Regions from separate parts of the Pseudodesulfovibrio profundus genome, predicted to be linked through region 1. Evidence: predicted binding sites of a transcription regulator. Region 1 holds the regulator's gene; the other holds the start of a gene.
The links. Region 1 encodes sigma-54, which starts transcription at its own class of promoters, with help from an activator protein. Its sites were predicted from a motif close to CTGGCACGGNNNNTGCTT; they were not measured.
Positions count from the first base shown of each region.

Region 1 (15,255 bases):
AACCCCTTCCAGCATGGTGAGGTTTATGTAACCGATGACGGTGCCGAAACTGACCTCGACCTTGGTCACTACGAGCGCTACCTCGGTACTTCCCTGAGCCAGCAGAACAACTACACCTCCGGTTCGATCTACAACTCCGTTATCGAAAAGGAACGTCGTGGCGATTATCTCGGTGGTACTGTTCAGGTCATTCCGCATATTACCGACGCCATCAAAGAGGCTGTCATCAACCTTCCCAATGGTGAAGACGTCGCTCTGATTGAGATCGGCGGAACCGTTGGAGATATCGAAGGTCAGCCCTTCCTTGAAGCGATTCGCCAGCTCAAGAACGACCTCGGAAAAGAGAACGTTCTCTACATCCATTTGACCTTGGTTCCGTACATCAAGGCCGCAGGTGAGTTGAAAACCAAGCCTACTCAGCATTCGGTCAAGGAACTCCGCAGTGTCGGTATTCAGCCCGACATCATTATCTGTCGTTCTGAAGTCGAGCTTGAAGCTGACCTCAAGCGTAAGATTGCGTTGTTCTGTGATGTTGATTCCGATGCTGTTTTCACAGGCGTTGACGTTTCTTCCATCTATGAAGTGCCCCAGAAGTTTTATGAAGAGGGCGTCGATCAGAAAATCGCCATTCTTCTTAAACTCCCTGCAAAGAACGCAGAGCTTGAGCCGTGGGAAAAGCTGGTCCACACGCTCCAGAATCCAAGCGGGTCTGTCCGTATCGGTATCATTGGAAAATACGTTGACCTGACGGAAGCCTACAAGAGCTTGCACGAGGCATTGGTACATGGCGGTGTTGCCAATGAGGTAAAAGTCGAACTTGTTTACCTTAATTCCGAAAAGCTGACCGCCAAGAATATCGCCAAGAAGATGGCTGGACTTGATGGTATCCTCGTTCCCGGTGGCTTCGGTTCCCGTGGAGTCGAAGGGAAAATCCAGGCAATCAAGTTTGCTCGTGAGAACAAGGTGCCTTTCTTCGGTATCTGTCTGGGCATGCAGTGTGCTTGCATTGAGTTTGCCCGTAACGTGATCGGACTTGAGGGTGCCAACTCCGAAGAGTTCGACATGAATACGGAACACAATATCATTTATCTCATGAAAGAATGGTATGACTTCCGCACCAAGAAAACGGAAACACGGTGTGAAGAGTCTGACAAGGGCGGAACCATGCGTCTTGGCTCCTACCCATGTAAGCTGAAGAAGAATACCGTTGCCTACGAGGCCTACAAGACTGTCAATATTGATGAACGTCATCGTCATCGCTTTGAATTCAATAACGAGTTCATTCCGCAGTTTGAAGAGAACGGTATGGTTCTTTCCGGAACAGCTCCGGACGAGTCTTTGATGGAAATCGTAGAATTGCCCGATCATCCCTGGTTCCTCGGCTGCCAGTTCCACCCGGAATTCAAGTCCAGGCCAATGGATCCGCATCCTTTGTTCAGAGACTTCATTAAAGCTGCCAAAAAGGATAAAGAAAAGAGGGGCAACTAGTTGTCATTCAACAATTTGTATGAATCAAGCCGGTCCGGTCCGTTCATTCTGGCCGGACCGTGCGTCATTGAGAATAGAGAGATCAGCCTGAAGACCGCATCGACTCTTGCGAAGATTGCGGACAACTTAGGGCTGACTCTCGTGTTCAAGTCTTCTTTTGACAAGGCGAACCGAACATCTGTTACGAGCTTTCGCGGCCCTGGCATGGATGATGGTCTGTCTATTCTGGCTGAAGTGAAAAAGGAAACAGGGCTGCCGATCGTCACTGATATCCACCATCCTGAGCAGGCTGCTCGGGTGGCTGAGGTTGCTGACGTTCTGCAGATTCCTGCATTTCTTTGCCGTCAGACAGATTTGTTGGTTGCAGCAGCCAAGACTGGTGCAGTCATCAATATCAAGAAAGGGCAGTTCCTGGCTCCATGGGACATGAAAAATGCCGTCAACAAGGTTCGAGCATCTGGCAATGAACAGGTGTGGTTGACTGAGCGAGGGGCAACCTTCGGTTACAACAACCTTGTCGTCGATATGCGCGCCATATCTGAAATGAAGAAGTTTGACGTCCCGGTTGTCTTCGATGCGACGCACTCGGTCCAATTGCCCGGAGGACAGGGCAGTTCATCCGGCGGACAGCGCGAGTATGTCCCTGTCTTGGCTTCAGCGGCTGTGGCTGCTGGTGCCGACGGTGTATTCATGGAAACTCATCCTGATCCGGAAAACGCCATGTGTGATGGGCCCAACAGCCTGCCTCTTGATAAGGTGGAAGCATTGCTGATCCGGTTGAAGGCTATTTGGGAGATCAACAATGAGTGATCGCGCAGTGGAGATCGCCAAAAGCATCAAGCTGTTGTTGCTCGACGTTGATGGTGTCCTGACTGACGGCGGCCTGTATTATGACGACAATGGTCTTGCCATGAAGCGTTTCAACGTTCAGGACGGCCTTGGGATCAAGCTAGCCCAATCGGCCGGACTGGAGATTGGTGTCATTACAGGTCTCAACCAAAAGCCAGTGGAGACTCGTGTACGCGAGTTGGGTATTCAGCACTATCATCCCGGCCATCACCGCAAGGCGCCTATCGTTGAATCAATTTGTGATGAAATCGGTATTTCTCCGTCTGAAGTTGCATTTATGGGTGATGACTGGATCGACCTCGGAGCCATGAGTCTTGTCGGCTTGGCTATGAGTGTACCCAATGGACAACCAGAGGTAAGAGCCGCTGCAGACTGGATATCTTCTCGCAAAGGCGGAGATGGGGCTGTTCGTGAAGCCATTTCTTTTTTGCTGGAAGCTCAAGGACTACTTGAAGAAGCAAAGAAGCAGTGGGTTGATTAAATGAAAAGGCGTCCTGCGCTTATTTCGCTGCTTATCCTTTCCATCGGTTTGGCTGTCGGCATGGCAGTCAAAAGAATGTACTTTACTGATCCCGAATCATCGGTTCAGCAGGCTGACCAGACCAACAAGACACAGCAGGAACTGATTGATGAATCCTCTATCAAAGCTGAAGATATTGAGCTGGTTCAGGGACAGCAAGGTGCGTTGAGTTGGAAGCTGCTTGCCACTTCTGCGAAGTATAATCAGGGGCAGGGCCTTGTTGGCGTAGAACGACCTCAGTTGACGGCGTTTTATGGTGAGGATCGAAAGGAAGTATACGTCAGAGGCGATCGAGGGATCGTCGATCAACGCAAGGACAACCTCACATTGTATGAGAACGTCGGAGGGCGTTTTGGCGATATGGAACTTGAGGCAAAAGAGATGGAGTACCTCGGTTCCGCTGAAATGGTATACCTCAAGGGCGGGGTCACTGTTCGTCGACCGGACATGACGCTGACCGCCGATACTGTAGAAATCAATCTTGCTACACGCCAAATGCTCGCTGCCGGAAATGTCGTTGCTTTGCTTGCATCCAATAATCTAGAGGGAACCCCATTCAAAGAGTAGGGAAATCATATGCAAATCATGAGAATTGTTCATGTCGTTCTATGTAGTTTTTTGCTGTTATTTTGCAGTTTTGGTTTTGCTATGGCTCAGGATTGGGGCGAGATTCGAGAAGCAACCGCGAATTTGAATGTTCGTGATAAACGATCCCCTCAAGGTGAACACGTGGTCACGCTTGCGAAAAAGCAACGTGTCAAAGTCGATTTCCTGAAAGATGATTGGTACGCGATTTTCAACCTCAATGAGAAAGTCAGGGATTTGAATAATGCTGTCGGATATGCCAATGCAGCATACTTGGTTCCTGTGAGTGGGGCAGGCAAAGAGAGTTCCGGAGTATCAGGTACTGGAGAAATCAAATCTGGAGTGAGCGCACAGCCTGAAAAGGCTAAAAGTAGTGGGGGACTCGAAGCTACAGGGGCACCTGTAAAGATTACTTCAGATCGAATGATATACGATGAGGCGAAAAAGACCGTGTCCTTTGTCGGCAACGTCGTAGCAATTCATGGAAAGCTGACCCTCTGGTCAGAGAAGCTGACGGCATTCCTCACTACCACTCAAGGTTCATCATTAACCTCTGATTCCATTGATCGTATCGTTGCAGAGGGCAATGTCCGTGCAGAGAAAGGAACATCCAAAGGATCCTGCGGAAAGCTGACGTATTATGTTTCCAGTCAGCTCCTCAAGATGGAAGACAACCCCAAACTTCAGGATGGTTCCAACAGCCTGAGTGGTAACGTTATCAATTTTTATGCACGTGAAAACCGTAGTGAAGTTGTCGGTGGTGACGGAAAGCGTGTGCGGGCTGTCTTCATGACCCCGGAAGGCGTGAAGGTACCATAATGTCACAGGGTCTTGTTGCTGCTGATCTGTCCAAGCGATATGGGCAAAAAGAGGTTGTTCACTCTATCAACCTAGAGTTGAACCCCCAGGAGGTCGTTGGGTTGTTGGGGCCAAATGGCGCAGGCAAGACGACCACCTTTTACATGCTCGTTGGCATTGTCAAACCTAATACAGGTAGGGTGACACTGCGTGATGAGCCTCTCACCAATAAACCTCTTCATGAACGCGCCCGAATGGGGGTCAGCTATCTGCCTCAGGAGAGTTCCATTTTCAAAAAACTGTCCGTACGACAGAATCTTGAAATCATATTGGAACAAACAGCTCTGAGCCGAGCAGACCAGAATGCCCGTGCTCAAGAATTGATGGAGATGTTCCGGATTACGAAATTGGCGGATCAACCAGCCATGTTTTTGTCTGGTGGTGAGCGTCGTCGTTTGGAAATCGCTCGGGCGTTGATAATGAATCCGAAGTTTATTCTTCTCGACGAGCCCTTTGCCGGAATCGACCCGATTGCTGTAATCGATATTCAGGAAATCATTTCAGTCTTGAAAAGCATGGGGATCGGTATCCTGATTTCCGATCATAATGTCAGAGAAACCTTGAATATTTGTGATCGGGCATATCTCGTCTATGAGGGAACGGTAATTCTTGAAGGTACGCCAGAGGAGATTGTTGAAGACAGTCAGGCTCGGCAAATTTATCTTGGTGAAGACTTCAGATTGTAGTTTATCAAGCCTTATTTTGATAAGTCGATTTACACTCCATGTAAACGTTGGTACACTTTTTTCATGGGGCGATTGTTTGTAAAATAGTTCATATTTTTCAATAGTTATATTTGCACGCTTGCCACATGGTTTTCAGTGTGTCATAATGATATTCAAGTTATTTGGTTTTTATTAATGGATTCAATTTAGGCAGTATTTGGAAGCATGCCTTAAGGCTGGTATATGGGACTCGAACTTAGACAACAACTCAAGCTCTCGCAGCAACTGGTCATGACGCCTCAGCTGCAGCAAGCCATCAAGCTGCTGCAACTTTCGCGTTTGGAGCTGCTGGAGACTGTTCAGCAGGAATTGATGGAGAATCCGTTTCTGGATGAAGCAGAAACGGAAACTGAAATTCCTGAGCGAGAAGAGTTGACAGAGTCCCAGGCTGAAGAGGAACTTGTTCGGACTGCTGACTGGGAAAACTATCTTGGTGAATTTTCCAGTACATCCAAGCAAGCGGCATCCAGGGACTCTGAAGTCCCGGAAGAAGGGGTGTCGTTTGAAGCTCGCCTGGCATCCAAGCCCTCGCTGGAAGGTCATCTCCACTGGCAGATGCGTTTGTCCAATTTTACTGAGCGAGAGATTGAAATAGGCGAAGCGGTCATAGGGAATATCGATCATAATGGATACCTCCAGGCATCCAATGATGAGATACGATCCATGGTCCCCGCAACGGATGAGGAAATCGACAACCTTGTTCATCGCATTCAGCGCCTCGATCCGGTTGGTGTGTGCGCACGGACCCCCCAAGAGTGTTTGGAAGTGCAGATGGAGGTTCTTGGGTACGACGATCCCATCCTCCAATCCCTTGTCAGGGATCACCTGGAAGACCTCGAAAAGAATCGATACAAGCCGTTGGCGCGGAAGTTCAAGATATCCATGGAAGAACTCAAGGAATATCTTGATCTCATGCAGACACTTGATCCGATGCCCGGTACCAATTTTTCCAGTACTGAACCGCACTATGTAAGTCCTGATGTTTTCGTTTACAAGTATGGTGATGAGTTTGTCATCATTCTGAATGAAGATGGGATGCCGAGACTGCAAATGAATTCTTTCTACATGGACTCCATGCGCGGAGCTGTCGAGAAAGAGAAAGAGTATTTTCAAGAAAAGATGCGTTCTGCAGCCTGGTTGATGAAAAGTCTGTACCAACGGCAGAGAACTTTGTATAAAGTAGTTGAAAGTATTATTCGTTTTCAAAAAGAGTTTTTTGAAGTGGGCGTCACAAAGTTGAAGCCACTCATACTCAAGGAGGTTGCTGAAGACATCGAAATGCATGAATCCACCGTTAGCCGGATTACCACGAGCAAGTATGTTTCCACTCCGCACGGGATATTTGAGTTGAAGTTCTTTTTCAACAGTGCGTTGGATCTTGACGATGGTTCCCAGGTGGGTTCGGAGAGCGTTAAGGCACTCATTAAACAGATGATTGCCGAAGAAGATACGAAGAAACCGTTGAGCGATGAAAAAATTGGCGAAATACTCAAGGATAAGCTTGAGGTGAACATCGCCAGGCGTACCGTAGCCAAGTATCGCTCAGCAATGGGGATTCCATCTTCGTCCAAGCGCAAGCAGTACTTCTGATTTTGAACTTGTTGGACCTATAAACAGGAGGTAGCACATGAACATAAGCTTCACTTTCAAGGATTTTGAGCCGTCCGATCATTTGAAGGGCTATGCACAAAAGCGATTTGAAAAGGTAGGCAAGTTCGTCTCCGACTCCGATGAGGCCGATCTTCAGGTAAACCTGTCGGTCGACAAGTTTCGCCATAAGGCCGATGTTATCCTGAATGCCGATAATATCCATATATCAGCGTATGAAGACTCCGAAGACATGTATGCGACCATTGATATGGTCGTTGACAAGTTGGAAGCACAACTTCGAAAGATGCGTGAAAAGATGAAGTCTCGCGTCCGTTCCGGGCGAGGCAACAAGGTGCAGACCAATTTCTTCGCTTATGAAGAAAGCAATCGGGAGGCCGGACCTACCATTGTTGGCACCGACACATATGAACCCAAGCCAATGTCCATTGATGAGGCTGCATTGCAACTGAATTCGCTCGACAATGATTTCCTCGTATTCCTGAATGCGGAAACAGAAGGTGTTAATGTCATTTACAGGCGGAAGAACGGCGATTACGGCCTGATTGATCCTGGTAATTAAATTATGAAATTAGGTGATTATCTGGAGAAGGATTTGATCCTTCCCAATCTGACTTCCGACTCAAAGTCGGGGGTTTTGATGGAACTCATATCCCCTGTGGGTAAAGCTCTTTCCGAATTGGACACGGACTACGCAGTCCGTGTCCTTCTTGATCGTGAAAAACTCGGCACTACGGGCATCGGAGACTCCATTGCCATTCCTCATGGTAAACTGGAGAACCTGGAAAAGGTCGTTGTTGTCGTAGGAAGAAGCCCTGAAGGGGTTGACTTTGAAGCGCTGGACAATCGTCCGTGCTCTATTTTTTTCCTGGTGCTTGCTCCCGAGCAAATCGCGGGGATGCATCTTCGGATACTCGCTCAGATTTCCAGAGTGCTTAAAGATAAAGAATTTCGAGAACGGTTCATGGAAGCCAAAGATGTTGAAGAACTCTGGAAGCTTCTACAAGACGTATAATTCGCAAAGGGTCTCTTCTTGAGTACATGCAATTCATTTCCCGTGGTTATTGTAACCGGTCTTTCCGGATCAGGGAAAAGTACCGCACTTAAGGTGTTTGAAGATCTCGGCTTCTTCTCTATTGATGGGTTGCCCGCTGGCATGTCGGCCAAAATTGCCGAATTGATGATTCGGCAGGACTCCCGATATAGGGGCCTGGTGCTTGGCATGGACATGCGTCAATTGGAGTTGGTGGAGAGCTGGGATGAAGCTTTGCGCGAGCTCCAGGCTTTGTGTTTTAAACCACAGGTTCTTTTCCTTGAAGCAAAACGATCCGAACTGGTTCGGCGTTATGCGACAACCAGGAGGATGCATCCTCTTGAGAGTCAATCTTTGGGGTTGGAACAAGCGCTTGAGCACGAAAAAGAGCTTTTGAGCACCATTCGGCAAAATGCTGACCTCGTGTTAGATACGACCGATTATTCTGTTCACGACTTGCGACGTGTCATTCAAAGCAAATGGGATGCTATTCAGGAACTCGGCTCTGGAATGCGGGTTCATGTGATTACGTTTGGCTTCAAGTATGGCGTTCCAACTGAGGCCGATTTCGTATTTGATTTACGATTCTTACCGAACCCATACTTTGATGCCTCACTCAAACAGATGTCCGGATTGGACGATGCCGTTCAAAAATATGTTCTTGAAAGTGAAGAAGGGCGTGGGTTCAACGAAAAATTTCTTGAATTCATAACATATATGCTGCCGTTGTATGCGAATGAAGGTCGCTATAGAATAACTCTGGCCCTGGGCTGCACAGGCGGTCGTCATCGTTCTGTCTCTGTTGCAGAGTCCTTGCTGGCGACACTGAAAGAAAAAGGGTATGCAGTCACAATTGAACACAGACACATGGAACTTGGATAAACATGACTGTATCAGAGAAGAAAAAAGCCCGACAGATAGGTGTTGTAATAGTGACACATGGGGACTTTGGGCAGTCCCTGCTTGAGGCTGGCACCAGCGTGCTGGGTCCACAGGAGAATTGTGTTGCAGTTGGGGTCGATGTCGAAAAGGGGGTTGATGAAACCATGGAGTCAATCCGCAAGGCGATTCGTTCCGTAGATGAAGGGCGAGGTGTGCTGGCATTGACCGACCTTTTTGGTGGTTCTCCTACGACCATGAGTCTTTCACTCATGAAGTCCGAAAAACTGGAAGTCATTACCGGTGTGAATCTGCCGATGCTCGTAGCAGCTATACAGGGCAGGGCTATGGATTTGGAGCCATTGGCGGAGAAAGTACGCGTTGCAGGAACACAAGGTATCAAAGTTGCTGGTGCCATGCTGCGCAAAAGGACTAAGAAATAGGAAGCCCCGTGACTCTTGTTCGAATTGATAATCGTTTGATCCACGGCCAAATCATTGAAACATGGTTGCCTTATACCGGGGCAGAAGTTGTTGTTGTGGCCAACGATGAGTTGTCAAAAGATGCCCTCCAACAAGAAATAATGTCGCTTGCCATACCACACAGTGTCACCAGTGTTTTTGTTGGTATTGACGACCTTTCTGCAAAGATTGATTTTCTCGGCAGTCAGAACAGTGGATCTGTCATTATACTGTTTTCTAGTTGTTCTGATGCTAAAAAAGCATATGACCGTGGATTTTGCTTTGCGTCATTAAACATTGGCAACGTCCATTACAGCCCTGGAAAAAAGCAAATTTCACCAAGTGTTGCACTCTCTGATGACGATGAACACTGTTTGAAAGTGTTATCACGCAAAGGCGTTGAACTCGATTTTCGTTGTGTTCCCAATGATCCTGTTCAGGTGAGGTTCTAGGTATGCCGGTCACAAGTCCTTTTGCTTGGTTTGCCATTGTTGCTTTTTTTTTGCCCTCTTTTCCTTGTTCCGATATGTAATTAGTATTGGATTTATTGAACGTCCGCTTGTCGTAGGCCTTTTCTGGGGTGTGTTGACAGGTGACTACACCCTCAGCCTCTATATTGCCATCTTCTTTGAGCTTTTCTGGTTAGATTTGATCCCTGTTGGCACATTTATTCCTCCTCATCTGACAGCTGCCACGTTTTCCGCATTATCGCTTGCGACCTTTTTAGGATATGAAACCCCATCTCAAATGGTTTTCATTTTCTTCGCCAGTATGCCCATGGCGTGGTTTGGAGCGAAAATGGAAGGAGTGATTCGAGACAGGGAGAGAGTGAACTACAACAGGTTGCTCAATTGGGCTCGAAATCCAGAGTCTGACGCTATTCCGACTCAAATCGTCGCACGATCTGCCGGCAGAACGTTTGTTGTTGCATGGGGCCTTTTCTATGTTTCAACGCTTGTGTTGTATTTCACATTTCAGTTTGTAGCAGGGTTGTATCCCACGCTGTTTACCACGATTAAAATTTCCTGGCCTCATTTGTGGATAGCGGCCTCTATCGGCGGATTAATGGCATTGCGACTGAAACAAGCTAACATTGTCCTCACTACAGGTATTACAATCATCGCTGTTTTCGTTATTTCCGGGTGTTTTTAACTTGGCAGCCGATCTAGTTTGTGATATTTGGCACATTCTATTCAACGAGTGATTTTTCCTGTTCATCAGGATTCATTTAATTAGGAGGATTTTGATATGGCTATTTTGGTTGTTGGACACAAGAATCCGGATACGGATACCGTTGCATCCGCTATTGCTGTTGCTGATCTTTTCACCAAGCGTGGTCAGGAAGCCAAAGCTATCACCCAGGGCGAAATTGCCCCTGAGTCTGCTTTCGTTCTTGAGAAGTTTGGTTTTGCTGCTCCGGAAGTTGTCACTGACGCTACCGACCAGAAAATTATCCTGGTTGACCACACTGACATCTCTCAGACCATCGAGAATCTGGACAAGGGCGAACTCATCGCTGTTGTTGATCACCACAAGTTGGGCGACGTAACCACTCCGAATCCTCTTGAAATGTGGGTTTGGCCTGTTGGCTGTACCGGTACCGTAATCAAGGCTATGTACGACTACTACAACATCGAGATCCCGGCTAACGTTGCTGGTATCCTGTTGTGTGCTATCTTGAGCGACACCGTCATGTTCAAGTCTGTCACTTGCACTGACCAGGATAAGGCTGCTGTAGAAGCTCTGGCCAAGATTGCTGGTGTTGAAGACATCGAAGCTCTGGGCATGGAAATGTTCAAGGTCAAGTCCGCTGTTGACGGCGCTTCCGCCAGTGAACTGGTCTTCCGCGACTACAAAGATTTCGATATGTCCGGCAACAAAGTTGGCATCGGCCAGCTGGAAGTTGTTGATCTGTCCATGCTGGATGCTCACAAAGAAGCTCTCCAGGCTGAAATCGAGAAAGTCAAAGCTGACGGCCGTCACTCCGTCTTCCTGCTTTTGACCGATATCATGAAAGAAGGCTCCGAGATGCTGATCGCATCCGACGATCCTACTGTCGTCGAAAAAGCTTTTGGTGTCGCCACCAAGGGCGAGCCTGTCTACCTGGATGGCGTTATGAGCCGCAAGAAGCAGGTTGCTCCTAACTTCATCAAAGCCTTCGAAGGCTAAGCAGATCTGTTATTGAGCGCAAAGTTAGCCCGGTGCATACGCACCGGGCTTTTTTTGTTTGAAGTAGGGGGGCAAATAATGGTAGGTAAAAGCCCAAAAAAAAGCGGAGAGGTTGCAACCTCTCCGCTTTTTTAGTGAGCTCTATTACTAAATGACTTTGGCTTCTTTCAGCACAGCTTCTAGCTTCGGTAGATTCTCTTGCTGAAGTGGAACGATAGGCAGCCTGAATTCCGCTTCCTTGAAAAGCCCCATCATCTTAAGTGATGTTTTGACTGGGATCGGGTTGGTTTCCATGAACATGGCACGGTTCACCGGTGCCATAAGAAGGCTAAGATCAAGCGCCTTTTCATGATCCTTCTCAAAGAAAGCCTTACACATTCCACTCATGGCAGCAGGCATAATGTTCGAAATGACGGATATCACACCGCGTCCACCAACGGCCAAGAGGGGAAGTACGGTGAAGTCATCGCCTGAGAGGAGATTAAAATCCTTTCCACACTGCTCTATTACCTGTGCGGCCTGATTCAGGTCTCCTGTTGCCTCTTTCACAGCAATAGCTTCGGGTACTGCGTCCACGATCATTTTCAAATGCTCAGGAAGCAGATTCAAGCCAGTTCTACCAGGAACATTGTATATGACAAAGGGCATGGAAACTTCTTTGGCAATAGCCTTGAAGTGTTCCACCAGTCCACCTGGGGTAGGCTTGTTGTAATAAGGAGTAATCTGCAAGGCTGCGTCTGCTCCGGCATCCTTGGCGAGCTTTGTTAACTGGATGGCTTCTTTGGTCGAGTTTGAACCGGCTCCGGCTACAACAGGGACTCGGCCTTTAGCTTGATCGACGCAAATGGATATGATGCGTCCTTGCTCTTCATGATTCATTGTTGCGGCTTCGCCTGTGGTGCCACAAGGGACAAGGCCGTCAATGCCTTGTTCTATCTGCCATTCAATGAATGCGCGGTAGGCTTCTTCATCAATTTCACCATTCGTAAATGGTGTGGAAAGAGCGGTAAATGCTCCTCGAAATTCCATTTTCATCCTCCTGGATGTCTTGCATGTTTGCAGTGAGTAGCCTTTACTTGAAAAAGTTAGCTACTTCCGGGTTGTCATAATATTTGTCACTTAAGCCGATTGATTGAGAGATGATTTTCTCAGGTTCAGACCATGCAAAAGGTTTAGTACGGTCGGGCCAAGCAAGCAGTTTGACCTCGATCACCGTTTTCCCCTTATTGTATGTCCTGTACCAAATACATCTACCATCGGCCAGGATACGCCCTGTGACGCCGGATCCATTACCACTGCCTAACAGTATGTCCGGAATATGTTCCGGATTTCTAGCCAAAAACTCTCGTTCAACTTTCCAACCCCAATCTGTGATACCTATAAGCAAGTTCACGCTTTGCTTATGTTTTTTGATTTGATCTGAAAGAGAGTTTAGAGTGGCATCAGTTGGGATTTGGTCGATTTCATCAAGTGATGGAAACCGCAAAAAACCGATTTTTTCGCCTGTCTCTAAAGTGATCAGTGTGAATGGTTCTTTCTCCGCCGTTTTTCGGGACGAATCTGGAACACAGTTTGATTCTTCAAAAAAAGCAGCTTCTTCTTTTGATAACAAACCTACATCATAGCCAATGAAGTCATAGGCTTTTACTAAACCCTTCAGATCAGAAAGGGGCAGGGATGTGCTCTCCGGACTCAGGTACTCGTATCCGCCAGAGACCTTGATTGTCGGAGCCGTAGAACGATGCACATCAAAAAAATACGTGGCCCGCCGGGCCACACCTCCAATGGTTTTACCACCTCATGAAGGACATGGTCGCACCGTGCCAAACGTATTTGCCGAATAGAGAATACTCAACAACGGTTGCTCTGCATGCGCAGCACTACTACACAGGAGAAGTGCCCCACAAAGCAGGCAATATGTTAACCAATGCATCTATTCGTTGATAAATTCTTTCAGCTCTTTGCCTGGGCGGAAGAAGGGGAGCTTTTTGGGTCTGACCTGAACAACGCTTCCGGTCTTGGGATTACGGCCGGTGTATCCGTCGTATTCTTTGATCTTGAAACTACCGAAACCGCGAATTTCAACACGATCGCCGCGGAGGAGTGCTTCTTTAACGGAATCAACGAAAGCTCCAACAACATTGGTTGCTTCGTCAACATGCATTTTTTTCTCTTCGGACAGAGCCTTAATCAGTTCGCTCTTGTTCATGATGTCCCCCTGAGACATTGAGTTTTCTGCGTTCGTGAACCACGGCTGTCAACATCGATACGTAAAAGTATCATAAATTCTCACTAACTATGCCGAAATTTGGCTCTTTTCGTCAACCCCTTATTTACTTTTTACGAAGAAATAAGGTCTTTTAAAATCGGACGTGCTGCAATCCGCTCTTTATTATCTTGGCGGTAGCGCATGATCTTGCTTGCCAACTGCCTGATATCATTGCTTGCTTTTGAGTTTGGTGCATGCTTCAGAAGAGGTGTCTGATGGCGAACGGAATCTACCAAAGCTGAGTCCTGATGGATGAAACCCAAGTTTCTCAGTTCGATATTCAAGAAGTTTTTACATGCTGCAGCAAGACGCTCGAATGTCTGTTTGGCCTCATTTGCGGAAGTGGCCTGGTTGACTACTACAAGGAAGTCTTTCACGTCATGCTGGGTCGCCAGGACTTTGATCATTGCGTAGCTGTCCGTCAATGATGTTGGCTCCGGAGTGACAACTACAATTCGCAATTGTGTAAGGGATGCCATTTGCAGAACGGTCTGACTGATTCCCGCTCCAAGGTCCAACATCAGGTAGTCGTACTCACCAGCAAGAGTGATCAACTTGGTGAAAAGAATTTCCTGAATATCCTCATCCATTTCAACCAATTCCGGCACGCCGCTGGTGGCAGGCAGCATGTCGAATCCATCCTCGATGGGGTAGAGCACATCTTCTGCATCTACGCCATTTTGGATAAGGTCATGAAGATTCCGGTCTGGAGAGATGCCAAGTAGGACATCCAGATTGGCCAATCCGAGATCGCAATCCATAAGCATGGCAGTCATTTCTGCCTGATGAAGGGCGTATCCAAGGTTGAGCACTATATTGGTTTTTCCAACGCCACCCTTGCCGCTCATGATGGCAAGACTCAAAGTGTTGTTGCTATTCATGTCCTGTCTCCATTATTTTCCACCAAAAAGGAATTGCTTTTCATTGGCCTGAACCAAAGTGTCGTTCGGAACATTGTCGACAAAAAGTAGTTTGGATACTTTGACCTGATCCTTGCCAGTGGTCTTGGCTTCATACAAAGCATCATCGGCAAGTTTGACAAGTTCCTCGGCTGTGACCCCAGAACTTCCTTTGAAGCAGGTGAGCCCGACAGATGTCGTTACACTGAACGTCCCGTCGCCATCGGTTCGCTCAAACTCTATCTCTCTGAATTCGCCTAACAGACGGCGTAACAAACGTTGGGCTTTCACAAGCCCCGAGCCTGCCATGATGAGAGCAAATTCTTCACCGCCGTAACGTGCCGCCAGGTCGTAACGCCTTGTTGTTTTCTGGAGCTTTTTAGCAAATGTGGCCAGAACCTCATCACCTTTTGGGTGACCATAGGTGTCATTGATGGATTTGAAATTGTCCAGATCAAAAATGGCGATTGATAACGGTGTCTTGGCCCTTTTGGAGCGTTCGATTTCAATATCAAGAGTACGGTCAAAAGCCCTGCGGTTAGCAAGCCCGGTTAAGGCATCGTGTTCTGTTTGATACGCCAGTCGTTCCAGGGTTTCCTGAAATTGTTTCAACTGAGGGTATGCACTACCATCTATAGGCAGCGTCAGCCAATTACCCAAGTCGTATTTTTGAGAAATGTCTTCCCATTGATCTGAGGACACACCTTGAATCTGCCTGAAAATCCATAGGGTGTTTTCTGCATCGGTTGAGCCGGTAGCATGGCTCCCCAACTCTTCCTGTAGTCGAGCCAATTCAGCAGCCAACTCATTTTCCGGGAACTGAGATAGTTTATCCATGCGCATGAATGTAGAGTAGGTGGTTTCTGATCATTTCATCCAGATCCCCATCCAGAAAAGCTTCAACATTACCGA
Region 1 covers NZ_LT907975.1:340,825-356,079, forward strand. The annotation lists gene DPRO_RS01640 (CTP synthase) at 1-1,488, shown strand, start outside; gene kdsA (3-deoxy-8-phosphooctulonate synthase) at 1,489-2,298, shown strand; gene DPRO_RS01650 (KdsC family phosphatase) at 2,291-2,818, shown strand; gene lptC (LPS export ABC transporter periplasmic protein LptC) at 2,819-3,424, shown strand; gene DPRO_RS01660 (LptA/OstA family protein) at 3,434-4,261, shown strand; gene lptB (LPS export ABC transporter ATP-binding protein) at 4,261-4,986, shown strand; gene rpoN (RNA polymerase factor sigma-54) at 5,209-6,615, shown strand; gene hpf (ribosome hibernation-promoting factor, HPF/YfiA family) at 6,653-7,195, shown strand; gene DPRO_RS01680 (PTS sugar transporter subunit IIA) at 7,199-7,648, shown strand; gene rapZ (RNase adapter RapZ) at 7,667-8,548, shown strand; gene DPRO_RS01690 (PTS sugar transporter subunit IIA) at 8,551-8,988, shown strand; gene DPRO_RS01695 (PTS sugar transporter subunit IIB) at 8,997-9,458, shown strand; gene DPRO_RS01700 (PTS sugar transporter subunit IIC) at 9,484-10,158, shown strand; gene DPRO_RS01705 (manganese-dependent inorganic pyrophosphatase) at 10,255-11,175, shown strand; gene dapA (4-hydroxy-tetrahydrodipicolinate synthase) at 11,323-12,204, opposite strand; gene DPRO_RS01715 (UshA-like (seleno)protein family 2) at 12,248-13,108, opposite strand; gene DPRO_RS01720 (HU family DNA-binding protein) at 13,109-13,384, opposite strand; gene DPRO_RS01725 (MinD/ParA family protein) at 13,516-14,325, opposite strand; gene DPRO_RS01730 (GGDEF domain-containing protein) at 14,338-15,180, opposite strand; one part of gene prfB (peptide chain release factor 2) at 15,173-15,255, opposite strand, start outside.

Region 2 (15,255 bases), 780 kb from region 1:
GTTTTCCCTTCATTCAATTGAATACCAACGGTCTGCGTATTGCCCGAGAGCCGGATTATGCCGCCGGTCTGGCCGAGGCCGGGCTTGATTCTGTGTTTCTTCAATTCGACGGAACCGATGACGTCATACACTCTGCGTTGCGGGGGCAGGCGCTGTTTGAGAGCAAGCTTGCGGCAATCGATGCTTTGGCGGCAACGGGAATTGGTGTGGTGCTGGTGCCTACTGTTGTTCCCGGTGTCAATGATCACGATCTCGGAGCCATCATCCGGTTGGCTGCCGAGCTGTCTCCCGGCGTGCGCGGGGTGCACTTTCAACCCGTCAGTTATTTCGGTCGCTATCCCGAGCCGCCTGCAGACGAGCAGCGGGTGACACTGCCGGAACTCATGCGGCATCTTGAAGATCAGACAGATGGTGCCATTAAAGCTCAGGATTTCCAGCCGCCGGGGTGTGAGCATTCCCATTGCTCCTTTCACGCCAATTACATGGTGACCGAGTCCGGCAGCCTGCAAAAGCTCTCCGCCGGTACGGATTGCGGTTGCCTTCCGCGACCTGCATCCGAAGGCGCGGACAAGGCCAAGTCGTTCGTCAAGCGCCAGTGGTCCGCTCCGAAAACAACGCTGCCCATGGCTGACGCGCCCGATGCCCTTGATTGCTTCATCGAACGGGCGGGTACTCATACGCTGGCTGTTTCTGCCATGGCGTTTCAGGATGCCTGGACCCTGGATATCGAGCGCTTGAAAGGATGTTGCATTCACATTGTGTCGCCCGACGGGCGGCTGGTGCCGTTTTGCGCTTACAACCTGACGTCCATGGACGGCGAAACTCTCTACAGGAATAAGACTCATGGCGCAGTCTCATCTTGATCACTGGCTTGTCCGTCGAATGGGCTGGAGCGGGAGTCGCCGCCCCTCGTCAGGCGAGGTGCGCTGTTGGCAGATGGAACAACTACGGGCAGTTATTGAGCACGCTCGCGCCAACAGCCCCTTTTATGGTCGGACACTTGCCGGTTTTGATGTCGAGGCCATTCGGACAGCCGAAGACTTTTCGCGATTACCCATGATGACGGCAGGCGATCTTCGGGAATATCCTGAGCAACTCCTGTGCGTGTCGCAGGATGACATTGCACGGGTTGTCACCCTGCACAGCTCGGGCACGACAGGCAAGCCCAAGCGGGTTTTTCATACGCAGGACGACCTGGAAGCCACCATCAACTTTTTCGATTGGGGCATGCGCATCATGATTGGCCCCGGCCAGACCGCCCTTGTGTTGATGCCCGGAGAGCGGACCGGAGGGGTGGGGATGCTACTGGCAGAGGCGCTGACTCGGTTCGGAGCGCGCTGTGTTCCTCATGGCATTCTGGAAGACGGTAAAGCTGCGCTGGATCAAATCATGGCTGAAAATGCATCTTGTATCGTTGGTCCGGCGGCCCATGTGAACCTGATTGCATACTGGTGGGAGCGGCTGGGGATGCCAAAAGGCAGAGTCCAGTCGGTACTGTTATGCTGGGACGCGGCTCCTGAAGCGGTGGTGCGGAATTTGGAGCGGATATTTGGCTGTCGAGTGTTCCGCCATTGGGGAATGATTGAAACAGGCCTTGGCGGGGCGGTTGAATGTGAGCCGGGAAGCGGCATGCATCTGCGTGAGGCCGATGTCTACCTTGAGATTGTTGATCCCGATACGGGAAAGCTTGTCCCAGACGGTGACGTTGGGGAGATAGTCGTATCCACACCGCTTCGGCGGGGTATGCCGCTCATCCGCTACCGTACAGGAGACAGCGGAAGAATCCTGCCTGATCAATGCGTTTGTGGGAGTCCCATGCGTCGACTTGATCCGCATGTAAGCCGGATATCTGATGGCGTTCCGGTTGGTTCCAATCGTCTTAGGCTGGCCGATTTAAACGAAACGCTTTACCCTATTTCGGGCCTTGCTGATTTCGCAGTCGCTTTGAGCAAGGACACTCTTTTTGTGCGTGTTTGTGGAAGTGCAGAGTCTGGCAGGCGTGCGCATGATGCGCTTGCATCCATGCCTGTTGTAGCAGAGGCAAATCTGGCAATTGAAATCGAAATGAATAATGACGCTGCTCCGGCTGTGCCCGGCCTTGGCAAGCGGCAGATACTGGATACGGAGTGGTGATATGCGGGAGTTTGTGCGTGCCATCTGCGGTCTTATAGAAAACAACGAGCCATTTGGACTTGTCACAGTTGTCGAGAGTTCCGGTTCAACGCCTCGCAGCTCAGGGGCCAAGATGGCTGTTCGGCGTGACGGCTCCATTGTCGGGACCGTGGGGGGAGGACTGGCCGAGGCGATGGCCTGTCGCGAGGCCGTTTCTTTGCTTGATGTCGGTGACGGTGCCGCCAAGCTTCTTTTCGTAGACATGACTCAGGAACTGGCCGCTGATTCTGACATGATTTGCGGCGGTGGTTTGTCTCTTCTGCTGGAAACCGTAAGCCCCGGTGGTTCATGTGCAGGTGTTTTTCTCGAATTGAATACGCTGTTGCGCAAGGGGTTACATTCGGTCCTGAGCACTCATTTTCAGCAGGTGGGCGAGCAACTGGGGGCTGTGAAGCATCGTCTGATTGAAGGGCAGGGTGATGGCGTTCCCCGGTTTGAGAAGCAGGGCATGGAGATGGTATTGCACGAGCCGTTTTCTCCTCCGCCTTCTTTGTACATTTTTGGTGCCGGACATGTTTCACAGTTCACGGCGCGTGTCGGTTCCATGGTCGGTTTCCGTACCGTAGTACTTGACGACAGGGCCGATTTTGCCAACCGGGAACGATTTCCCGAGGCCGATGAAGTGGTTGTGCTGTCGTCGTTTGAAAACTGTTGTTCCGGTCTCGTCATTGGCCCTGATGCTTTTATTGTCATCGTCACACGTGGGCATCTGCATGACCGAAACGTCCTGGCCGAAGCTCTGCGTACCGATGCAGGGTATGTTGGCATGATCGGAAGCAGTAAGAAACGAGACAAGATCTATGCATCCCTGCTGGCGGAAGGAGTGACTCAGGCGGATATCGACCGCTGTCATTGCCCCATCGGTTTGGGGATCGGCGCACAGACCCCGGAGGAGATTGCTGTTTCCATAGGCGCAGAGCTGATCAAGTCCCGGTCGGAGATGGGCGGATGATCCGGTTGGCGGCGGTCATCCCGGCGGCAGGCCTTTCCTCGCGCATGGGTTCTTTCAAGCCCCTGCTGCCCCTTGGAGATCGGACGGTTGTCGAGCAGGTCGTGAGGCTGTTTACAGCAGAAGGTGTCGACCCTGTGATTGCGGTGACAGGAAAACGATCTGACGAAGTCGCTGATGCCGCTCGTCGAGCTGGGGGGGATGTCGTGCATAATCCCGGTTTCGAGCAGGGGATGTTCTCATCGGTGCTGGCCGGGGTAGAATCATTGCCGGAGTTGGTGGAAGCTTTTTTCTTGCTACCAGCCGACATGCCTCTGATTAGACAGGAGACTGTTCAGCTACTCGTTGAAGAGTTGAGACCTCTGCACGGCAAATCCCACACTTTTACTCTTTAACTATTTGATTTATTATGCTATTATTTCTCCATCCAAAGGAGGAAGGCATGGCTATTCGGCAGAAAGGACCTCGGTTGGGTGATTACTTCCTGGGGCACCGCAGAACCAAGACCACATTTCTGGATGAGATCAACGAACTCATCGACTGGCAGCCCATCAACGCCTTTCTGTGCAAGAAGATCAGGCGCAAGGCCAACGCCGTGGGCAATCCCGCCTATCCGCCTCTGGCGATGTTCAAGATTCTGCTCTTGCAGCGTTGGTACAACCTGAGTGATCCGGGCGTGGAGCAGGCGCTGCTCGACCGGCTCTCCTTTGTCAGATTTACCGGTTTTTCCATCGAGGACGACGTGCCGGACGAGACCACCATATGCCGTTTCCGTAACGGTTTGATCCGCCTGAAGGTGCTGGACTCCTTGCTCGACATGCTTAACCGCCAGCTTGAAGGACAAGGGCTTCTTGTCCGTGAGGGAGCCGTGGTGGACGCCTCGGTAGTCGAGTCGCAGCGGCGGCCGCGCAAGGTTATCGACGTGATGCCTGAGGACCGTTCCGAGGACGCCGAAGAACAGGATGGGCCGGTGGACTGCCGGGTCAGCTATTCGGATGACGAGGAGGCGGCCTGGCTCCGCAAGAGAAATCGGGCCTATTACGGCTACAAGCTCCATGCCGCGACGGACAGTCGAGACGGGTTTCTGCTCTGTGGTCACATCACTCCCGCGAACCATTCGGACACGGGCGAATTCGAGCGGCTCGTGAATGGCGTCGGCCTTGATCCCGGCGCACGGGTTTATGCGGACAAGGGCTATTGCAGCGGGAAGAACCGGGACATTCTGTTTGATCGCGATTTGGAGGACGGAACCATGGACAAGACGCCTCGTGGCGGCAGGCTGACAGACTTCGAAAAGACCCGCAACCGTGACATCAGCAGCATTCGGCAAATAGTCGAGCGGGCCTTCGGCACACTCAAACGTGGCTACGCATTCTTTCGGTCCCGATACGTGGGTCGTGAGAAGGTGGAGGGAGAGTTCCACATCCTCGCCATGGCGTTCAATTTGAAAAAAGCTGTTCGACTGGCGCGAGCCTGAAGGGAGAGGTGCGTCCAAAATCCGGCATTTCGGCCAGAAATGGCAGGAAAAGGCCGGGAATGAGCCCAAGCTGGGGTGCGGTCAGAACATCAAATTGGGTGCGGAGCGCAAGGCACGGACGCGAAAAGGGGATGCGCAGAGGTCTCGAGTTCGATAGAACCCGTCCATCGATACTTTATCCTAAGTTCCTGGGAGACCGGGGCCATCCACCGATCATTAGCAGAAGCCTTATTCCGGAGATACTCGCACATGACGGCGAGGGCGGCTTGCGGAGCGTTCTGGAGAGGCATGATGCTGAAGCTCTGGACCTTGAGGTTGCTGATAGCGGTACGCTCCTTGATCTTGATCATTCCGATGATTATGAGCTCGCCTTGAGTTTGTACGGGCGCGGCCATCCCACGCCGGGCGAATGTGAACAATTATGGCTGATGGCGGGTGGAACCAGACATGTCATGGAGCACTGCCAGGCAGTATCGCGAGTGGCTAGGGCGTTGTGCGAGGCCTTTAACGAGCAGTGCAAGGCAACCCCGCTCGATGTTGGGCTTGTATTGGGAGCGGCTCTGACACACGACATAGGTAAAGGCACGAAACGTCATGAGGAAGCTGGAGCAGAGCTTCTGAAAAGGCATGGCTTTCATGCTGCGGCAGATGTAGTTCGCATTCATTTTGATACTGCGCTGGGACCGGATGATGCCTTGTTGGAGAAGGATATCGTCTTTTTGGCTGACAAGCTGGTTCGTTGTCACAGACCGGTCCCTCTGGAAGAACGATACCTGGAGAAGGTCAAGCAATACGCCCATGAACCCGGAGCAAAGCAAGCCATCCTTGGTCGTTTGGAGAGAGCCAGAGCGCTTATGGCTCGGTTCGAAGATGAGGCCGGCGACAGCGCCGAACGGTTGGCGCGGGAGGCGCTTTCGTGATTGTTCTCATGCGGCATGTACATACAGACGGGGGCAGCGGGCGGTGCATCGGCAGAACGGAAGTCCCGTTATCTGCACAAGGAGTTCAGCAGGCCGTTGAAGCAAGCGCTGTGTTGCGAGAATGTGGATTCCTTCGTCTTTGCACAAGTCCGGCAACTCGGGCCATCAGGACAATCGAGCCGCTGGCGGCCGAACTTGGTGTTCAAGCGGAGATTGTCCCTGAATTGAATGAAATTAATATGGGGGCGTGGGATGGACAGACCTTTGATGCGATCCGTACGCAATATCCTGCCGAGTACGTTCGTCGTGGCGAAAATTTCAGCGATTTCAAACCGCCGCGAGGCGAGTCGTTCAATGATGTTGCTGACCGGGCTATGCCGATTCTGAATCGATTGGCGTCAGGACCGCAACATGTGCTGGCGGTTACCCATGCCGGGGTTATTCGTTCTGTCCTGTGTCGAATTACCGGACATACAATGGACGATCCGTTTCACTATAGCCCTGGCTATGCTCAGTGCACGGTTTTTACTGCGGTAAATGGGGGTGTTGAATTGATTCAAACTACTGTCGACGTATCGAGTTTGCCATCCTTTCTGGTGTAGCAATATATGGTGTTTTGCAGTTTGGATCGGCTCGTCTTTAATTGTGGGCCAAGAATTTCTGTCTCAACTCTTCAACACGTTTTCTGTTAGCGTTGAAATCATAATATCCCACCCGTGATGCCGAGCGGATGTGTATGACGCCGGATTCCTGGTCATAGTAACACTCCACATCATCCACAAAACGGAAGACTTTTGAGGTGAATTCCGCCCAAAGGTATGGCCCCTCAATTGAGACAACCTTGCCTCCCATGGCGTTGATGGATTTGGTGAGCAGAGTTGTCACTCTCTTACTAGCACCAGTTGCTTCAATGGGGGCTATCGAATGAGCCTCATCCCCTGCTTGGGATGATACGCAGTTCTTTGCCTCCGTGCACTGGGCAAGTTTTCCATTTGTCACGCCAAGTGTCTTAGGCGGCTTGCTGAAGAAACCAAGCAGAAACAACAGCGCTATCGAGCCAAGTATGAGAGTGACGAGTATTTTCATTCTTTGAGGGATAGCACCCGTTCAAGTGTGGGGCAAGTTGGTGGGCGTTCTCATCAGATTAGCGGTACCCATAAATCAAAATGCAACGTGCAGCCCTCTGAGTTCGTTTTCCTACCTGCTGAGGATGGATTTTGTTTTGCATGCTGCTTGTTTTATTTGATTTGTAATAGAGTGTAAAAAAACCTGAAACTTGTCGGTATTTTTTACATGATTTGGGAATTTCCTAATGTGGTAAAATAAAAAGATCAGTATTTAAAGGTGGTTGCGTGTGGCATGTTGTGTGCATATTCTTCCCAACTTTTATAAGGAGAATCTGCAATGATAACCAATGTTTCTAAAGTCTTTATGATACTCTGCCTGACTATACTTTTTTCAACTCCAGCCCTTGCTGCTCAAATCACTCAGTGGGAATATTCGGTTTCTTATGAGTTTAATGACTATTGGAATCAGGACAATACCCAGACCGGGTTAACGCCAGAAAGCTACGTCAATGGAGCCGGGGAAACTGTTAATTCGTTGAGCTGGGGCGATGGTGATCAAAGCTCGATTGGATTCATTACCAAGAGTGGTACCGTTGATACCGGGACCACTGTGGATATCATCGACCACATGTTTCATGATAATCAGCCTGTTACCGGCAACTATTCCCTTCATGGTGCCATGATGGCTGCCAACCTGACGTTGAAGGGTATTGATCCTGTCACGGGTGCCGTGAATTCTTTCGATACAGTGCTAGAGTTCATGTTCTTTGAGACTGACAATACGCATATCTTCAATCCATCACGCAACAATGATGTGTTTCTGCTCGTCAATCCCGAGGCTTCCATCGAACAGTTCGATTACATGGGCTACAACTACACATTCTCCTTTACCAGTGGGCTTGGACAACTGGATATGGATTCCCTGGCGGGCATGGACCACAACGGTACCACCGTTCTCCAGACCCTTGAAGACTTGGGCTATGGGGATGTCACTTACGACACCTTCTTTATTTGGGCCTTTGAAAATGGTTGGGTCGACGATCCCGAGTACAATCTTTTTGGTTGGACCACGGTCGAGGGTGATACGACATATGCCAGCTCGCAACTGACTGTTGTTTCCAATGGTCCGATTCCGACACCGGAGCCTTCCACTTTCGCCATTTTCGGACTGGGCCTTGTTGGCTTGTTCTTCGCTGGTCGCAGAATTCGTCAGTAGCGGTTAACGCCATACAATCAATGAGCCCGCGGTTTTACTGCGGGCTTTTTTGTTGCCAATTTTATATTGTGAGTTGAGATGGTAATGGAATCGGGCTGAGAAGATGGAAGTGAAGGGGGCAGAGTCCATGGTTAAGCGGTATGGGGTGCTTGCAGTCTTCATTTTTACTCATATCATGGCAGGCTCTTTGGTAGGCTCGTTCTTTCCTCCCGGGCCTTGGGTCGAGCAGTTGGTTAAGCCGCCGTTTTACCCTCCGGCCATTGTTTTCCCAGTCGTGTGGACACTCCTTTATGCATCAATGGGTGTTTCGCTGTGGGTGTTCTGGCTTGCAGATGGCTCAGCCAAAGGGCAAGGATACCTGTGGTACTCGGCTCAGTTGGTTGTAAACCTACTATTCACACCATTGATGTTCGGTCTGCAAAGTACCATGTTGGGCAGTCTCGATACCCTCATCCTGGTTTTGTTTTTGGGAAAAACAATCACGCTTTTTTACCGTTTCTCACCAAAGGCAGCCTGCATTCTCCTTCCATATTTTTTGTGGACTTGCTTCGCTTCGGTACTCGCTATCAGTCTTTGGGTGCTGAATGGATGATCTGTACACCATTGATTAAGCAGTTGGTCAAAGCACTCGGCCATCATTTTGCAATACTCCATGCCTCACTCATTTCAAAAAAGGTTCAATATACTGACATGATGTGATAGTAGTATGTGTTACTGTTAGCGAGTGAGCGTATTGAAATGCGCTGATCGTCAAGATTAGTAATACACAAAAAAAGGAAGCTACTATGTCTGAATTGAGAGAATATTTCGACAACACCAAGGGATTTGGCGTATTATCTACTGCTGATGCCAATGGAGAAGTGAATGCAGCCGTGTATTCAAGACCACACGTTATGGATGACGGGTCGCTTGCGATTGTCATGAATGATCGTCTGAGTCACAGTAATGTTGTCGCCACGCAAAAGGCCCACTTCCTATTCAGGGAGAATTCCTCGGGATACAAGGGAAAGCGGTTGTCTTTGACAATGTTGCGCGAAGAGGAAGATACAGAGTTGCTGTTCGAACTGTGTCGACGTTGCAAGATTGACGAAGAGCAGCCCACCAAGCGACGGTTTTTGGTCTTTTTCAGGGTGGATAAGGAACTTCCTTTGATCGGTTCTTAGCTCTGGAAGGTGAAAGACTCTTTTCTTAAAGGTCTGTTCAACTATGTGACATGATCTGCGATTAGTATGCATTGAGGTAGACAGTAAGGGATTCTTCCCCTTAGTTATAATGAAAGATAGATTCCGGGCAGAAGGTGTTGCTTCTGCCCGGATTCCTTTACATCATGCCATGAAATGAGGTGAGTGATGGTATATGCAGGATCGTGTCTGTGCGGAAAGGTCGCCTATGAAGTGACTGGTGAGTTTGAGAATTTCTTTCTGTGCCACTGTGAACGTTGTCGAAAAGATACCGGCTCTGCCCATGCGGCCAATCTGTTTTCAAAAACAGCAGAACTGCGTTGGCTTAAGGGAGAGGAGCTTGTTCGGACCCATGATTTTGAATCCAGCGGTCATATCAAAAGTTTCTGCACTCAATGCGGTTCCGCGCTTCCCAACCTTCAGATGGATGGAACGCTGCTGGTCGTGCCTGCCGGTAGTCTTGATTGCGATGTTCCGATACAGCCGGATGGTCATATCTTTTACGAGAGAAGGGCGAACTGGGATGAACATTTGGAGTTGGTTGAGCGATTTGATCGGCTCCCCGGAGAAGAGGGCGATTCCTGATTGCACAGTCTGCTGCACGGATGTGTCCTCTTATGAAGAAAAAGTGCTCCGTAGTTCAATCGAATCTGCTCGCCAGTATTCGTAATCGACCTGCACGATGCGTCCCTGTTGCGAGTTTTTGATGCGTCGGAAAAATATCCCTGGGGAGTGTGTGGGCAACCCAATGTGGCTGGCGGTTTCCTCCTCCATGTTGATGGGACGGATCAGTAAATCCTTTTGGTACAGATGGATGGAATAATCCTCCCGTAGAACATCTGTCATGGGACGTGAGACAATTTTCGGCAGAAATCCCGGACAGATTTCAGCCAGAAAAAAGTATTCCGAATAATATACCTGATGCCCGTCCAGGCTGCCTGTTTCAAAGACGTGAAACAGCTCCGTTCCTTCCTCTACATTGAATAGCTCTTGCAGTTCGCCGGTCGCCTGCATGGTTCCGCTTTCCAGCACCTGCCAGGCTGGGGTGAACCCTTGTTTGCGAGCCAGTTTATCAAAGTTCACGTGTTCCTTGCTTGGGTCAAATACCAATCGCTGACCGCTGGCAAACCATCCCTTGCGCCCTGATCGATAAATTTTCCCCTCTCGTTCGAGGATGCCAAGCGCATGACGCACAGTGTTTCTGTTGAGGGCGAACTGCTTGGTTAAATCGCGTTCACTGGGGAGTTTTTCATGAGGGGAGAGCTTCCCTTTGCGTAAAAGTTCCAAAATGAACCTTTTCAACGTAAGGTACTGTGGTTTTTCTTTTCTTTCTCCCATGATGTACTGATATTATATATATTTATGATATATGGCAACTGGTCAAATCGTTGCCGCATTGACAAGTAGTCGCCACAAAAATGTCAAGAATTACCAGTTCATGTTGCATATGTTGGTCGAGTTGGGTTAACCCAATCTGATAGGTTTGATGGAACTTTTATCCTTTCATCCGTCGTGAAACGGCGTATGATGAGTCCCATTCTTATCCGGGTATCCTTCGTTACGTTGATTAAAATGGTGGCAAGTGTCTTGTGTCAGTTTTTGTTCACAAAATGATGGAGTTTGATCATGAAGAAAATTGTTGTATTCGCTCTACTGTCCCTGTTCGTCATGACTGGTGCGGCCCAGGCGGAAACGTTGAAACTGTTAACCTGGAAGGGGTATGCTCCTCAGAAATTGATCGATGCATTTGAAAAGGAAACCGGCATCGATGTGGAAGTCACGTTTTCCAATAACGAGGAGATGATCGCCAAGCTCCGGGCTACCCGCGGTGCCGGGTTCGACTTGGCTCAACCATCCCAGGACAGGATCGCTTCTGTTCAAAAGAAATTCAATCTCTATCAACCCCTGGACTACTCCAAAATAGACAGCTCCCTGTTCATCCCGTCCATGCTTGAGGCGGTCAAAAAGAATACTCGCGTGGGCAGTGATTCCTATGCGGTACCGTTCTGCTGGGGAACCTCCGGCCTCATCGTCAATAGCGACAAGGCTGCCGAAGCTGATTCCTTCAAGGCGCTGATTGATCCCAAATACAAAGGTCGTGTGAGCTACCGTCTGAAACGGCCCACGCTGATCGCCATGGGCTTTGCTCTGGGGTATGACCCGTTCGCACTGTATGACGACCCTAAAGCCTACAAAGAGATGCTCGACAAGATTGCGGATGCAATGATCGAAGCCAAGCCTGTGGTGAAGAATTACTGGGCTAACGGCGATTCGCTGCTGGAATCCATGCGCTCGGAAGAGGTTTACGTTGCCATGGCATGGGATGCCGGTGGATGGAAGCTGCATGGCGATAACAAGGCAATTGACTTCAAGGCTCCCAAAGAGGGTGCTCTCGGCTGGATCGATACGTTCACCATTCCCTCCAAGGCCAAGAATGTGGATGCCGCCTACAAGTGGATCAACTTCATCATGAAGCCTGAAAACGCCGGGTATTTCTCTTCTCAGGAAAAGTACGCCACGGCATCCCAGGGCGCTCTGAAGTACACGGATGAAGCTGTGGCCGCCAACTTCGATCGATCCTTCCCGCAGGCCACCATCGATAATATCAAATGGTATCCGCCGGTTCCTGCCAAGCTGGAAAGCATGGAAGGTAAAATCCTGGATAAGATCAAGGCCGCCCAATAGCGGAATAGTCTGAATACCTGTAAGTAGAGGCGGGGAGTTGTTTGACTCCCCGCCTTGTTCAATCCTCAACCGAACAATACTATGACCAACGATCTATCCGTACGAAATATGGTGAAGCGATTCGGCGACTTCCTCGCTGTCGACAATGTGAGCTTTGATGTTCCAACTGGTTCATTCTTTTCGATTCTCGGCCCCTCCGGCTGTGGCAAGACGACCTTGCTGCGGATGATTGCCGGTTTCGAGGCACCAACATCAGGGAGCATTGAAATTCGCGGGGAGGATATGCTTGGCGTTCCTCCGAACAAGCGTCCCGTCAATCTGGTTTTTCAGCATCTGGCTTTGTTTCCGATGATGAATGTCGCCGATAATATTGCCTTCGGGTTGAAGCGGCGGGGTGTTGATGCACCGACGACCAGCAAAAAAGTCGAAGCCATGCTCGAACGAGTGGGGCTGCCAGGGTACGGCTCCAAGCAGATCAATCAGTTATCAGGTGGGCAGAAGCAGCGAGTCGCAATTGCTCGCTGTCTCGTACTGGAACCATCTGTTCTGTTGCTGGATGAACCTCTGGGAGCGTTGGATCTCAAGCTGCGTGAACAGATGAAGGTGGAGTTGAAAAAGCTCCAGAACAAGGTGGGGACCACATTCATCTATATTACGCATGATCAGTCCGAGGCTTTGGTCATGTCTGATCGGGTGGCTGTCATGAATAATGGCCGTTTCGAGCAGGTTGGAACCCCACAGGAATTGTACGGTGAACCCGATACGCCTTTTGTGGCGCAGTTCGTTGGGGATACCAACAAGTGGAGCGGTGTCGTGACGCAGGGACTGTCCGGTGACGTCTTGGTGACAACTGACGAAGGGTATTCGTTTCGGGCCAGGTCGCATACGCCGTGTCATCAAGGGGCGCGGGTTGATCTTTTTCTGCGACCTGAAGCGATGGTCATCGAACCCCGTGACAAAGAGGGCTTGAATGTCTTTGATGTGACAGTGAAAAGTATTCTGTTTGATGGAGCCAACAGTCGTCTGTTGACCCTGACTGAACAGGAGCACGAACTCATTGTGACACTGCCGCAGAATCGGCGGTTCGACCATATTGAGCCGGGCAATGTGATCACAGTGGGGTGGCATCCCGAATCGGGTGTCTGTTTTGAGGCGGAGGGGTGATATGCCGCGTTCACGTCTTGCATTCTGGATATTTTTTGCGCCGGTGATCTCCTGGCTGCTGCTTCTGATCATTCTCCCGCATCTTGATCTGTTAACCATGAGTTTTCGTGGGGAGAATGATTACGGTGATGTAGTCTGGACACTTCAGAATTACAGGAATTTCTTTACCGAACCTATCTACTGGCTGACGTTTGTTCGCACGGCTCTGTACGCTGTCATCACGACGTTCATCTGCTTTTTGATCGCCATGCCGGTCTCCTTCTATATCGCCAAACTGGCCAGATCAAAGGTGCAGGGGGCCTTGATGATCCTCCTGCTGCTCCCATTCTGGGTCAGTGAACTGGTCCGTATCTACGGATGGATGATTCTGCTACGCGAGTCCGGCGTGCTCAACTTCTTCATGCTGAAGTTGGGGCTCATCGATAGGCCCATCGAAATGCTGTACAATGACGCCACCATGATCATGGGGTTGGTCTATACTTCCATGCTGTTCATGGTCGTGCCGCTTGTTTCCGTCATGGAGAGTCTTGATGACAGCCTCATCGAAGCGGCCCATGACCTGGGGGCCGGGCAACTGACCATCTGGCGAACCATCATCATACCGCATTGCAAGCCCGGTATTACTTCCGGCTCCATCGTGGTGTTCATGTTGGCACTGGGGAATTACCTGACTCCCAATCTCATGGGCGGAAAGAATTCGCTCTGGTTCACGGAACAGATTTACAACCAGTTCATTGCCAGCTTCAATTGGAATCAAGGCTCAGCCTTCGGATTCCTGCTGCTTCTGCTCAGTTCCCTCATTATCTGGATTGGGCTTAAAATCACCCGTCAGAAACTTGGGGAGGTCGCATCATGATTCGCTCTCTGCCACGTAGCAAAACATACGACTTTTCATTCAACTGTTTTATTGTATTGTATTTTATATTCCTTTTTGCACCGCTTGTCGTCACCTGTGTGCTGGCGTTCAATGATTCCAATTTTCCGTCCTTGCCATGGCAGGGATTTAGCCTCGACTGGTTTGTGGCTGATGGACCGGATCGGGTCGGTCTTTTCCATGACGACCAGAATCTGCGTGCCATTATGACGAGTTTCAAGACGGCCTTTTTCGTTTCCATCCTGAGTGTTGTCGTGGGGACGTGCGCCAGCTTCCTGTTCGAGCAGGAAGAGTTTCGCTTCAAGGGGGTACTGTATTTTCTGATGCTCGCGCCGCTGGTTATTCCAGGCGTTATTCTGGGTATCTCGCTGCTCCTGGCTGCCAATACGGCTGGGACGTATTTTGATATGAACTTCGGTATCGATGTGGAATTGTTTCGCCCCAGCTTCTGGCTGGTTGTCGTAGGTCAGTTCTCTTTCATCACGACGTTCGTCACTCTTGTGGTTTCCGCACGGCTTCGCAAATTCGACCATTCTTTGGAGGAGGCTGCGCTGAACCTCGGAGCCACACAGCTTGGTGTTATTTGGCACATCACATTGAAGTTCCTGCGTCCGGCCATAATCGGCGCCGGAGCCGTGGCCTTTTTGATGAGTTTTGAAAACTTCAACACCACGTTGTTCCTCGTCGGATCGGAACCGACACTCCCCATTAATCTGTACTTGCAGGTTCGGGACGGAAGTACCCCGGTTATCAATGCGGTTTCCCTGTTGTTGATTGTCGGCACATCGTTGATGGCATTGGCCAATTTCTATTTCACCAAACGAGGTGAGTAGTGTTTTTCGACCATCTGCCACAATCCGGATATGTATGTGCTCACCGTGGCGCTCGGGCCCATGCTCCGGAGAACACAATGCTGGCTGCACAGCGAGGTCTTGAGTTTGGTGCCGATTACTGGGAGCTTGATGTTCACAAAGTCGCTGACGGCACGCTGGTGGTATTCCATGATGATGTCCTTGACCGCACCACGGATATCTCCACCCATCCGGATTTCTCTGACCGACGCTCAAGGCGAATACGTGACTATACTTGGGATGAACTCCAGAAGCTCGATGCCGGATCATGGTTCATAACAAGCGATCCCTTTGGCACTATTGCGGCTGGAGAGATGTCGGCTAACGATTTGGACTTGATGCGTGGGCAGCGTATCCCTTCATTGAAAGAGGCCCTTGCCTTCTCGCGAAAACATAACCTGCCAGTAAACGTTGAAATCAAAAATCAGGCCGGTGCCGCGGATGATCTGTCTATCGTTGGTGATGTTGTCGACATCGTGCATGAATTGAACGTCCAGGACCTTGTTCTCATTTCTTCATTCAATCACGACTACCTGGCTGAAATGAAAGCCAGATACCCTGAAATTCCATTAGCTGTTCTGGTGGAAAATAAACATCCGGAAGATATTGTTGCCTACCTTCAGCGATTTGGATGCACCTGCTATCATCCCGATTATCAAATGATTGATGTGGCGCTGGTTAGTAGATTGATGGAGCACG
Region 2 covers NZ_LT907975.1:1,124,183-1,139,437, reverse strand. The annotation lists gene trsS (radical SAM (seleno)protein TrsS) at 1-863, shown strand, start outside; gene DPRO_RS05535 (DVU_1553 family AMP-dependent CoA ligase) at 844-2,133, shown strand; gene DPRO_RS05530 (XdhC family aldehyde oxidoreductase maturation factor) at 2,135-3,124, shown strand; gene DPRO_RS05525 (nucleotidyltransferase family protein) at 3,121-3,516, shown strand; gene DPRO_RS05520 (IS5 family transposase) at 3,531-4,598, shown strand; gene DPRO_RS05515 (HD domain-containing protein) at 4,865-5,518, shown strand; gene DPRO_RS05510 (histidine phosphatase family protein) at 5,515-6,120, shown strand; gene DPRO_RS05505 (DUF1499 domain-containing protein) at 6,158-6,604, opposite strand; gene DPRO_RS05500 (THxN family PEP-CTERM protein) at 6,923-7,801, shown strand; gene DPRO_RS05495 (TspO/MBR family protein) at 7,929-8,393, shown strand; gene DPRO_RS05490 (pyridoxamine 5'-phosphate oxidase family protein) at 8,587-8,964, shown strand; gene DPRO_RS05485 (GFA family protein) at 9,151-9,567, shown strand; gene DPRO_RS05480 (UTRA domain-containing protein) at 9,598-10,320, opposite strand; gene DPRO_RS05475 (extracellular solute-binding protein) at 10,609-11,667, shown strand; gene DPRO_RS05470 (ABC transporter ATP-binding protein) at 11,749-12,831, shown strand; gene DPRO_RS05465 (ABC transporter permease) at 12,833-13,687, shown strand; gene DPRO_RS05460 (ABC transporter permease) at 13,684-14,538, shown strand; gene DPRO_RS05455 (glycerophosphodiester phosphodiesterase) at 14,538-15,255, shown strand, end outside.
Region 2: the regulator sigma-54 is predicted to act here: its motif matches at 6,873-6,890, upstream of DPRO_RS05500 (THxN family PEP-CTERM protein).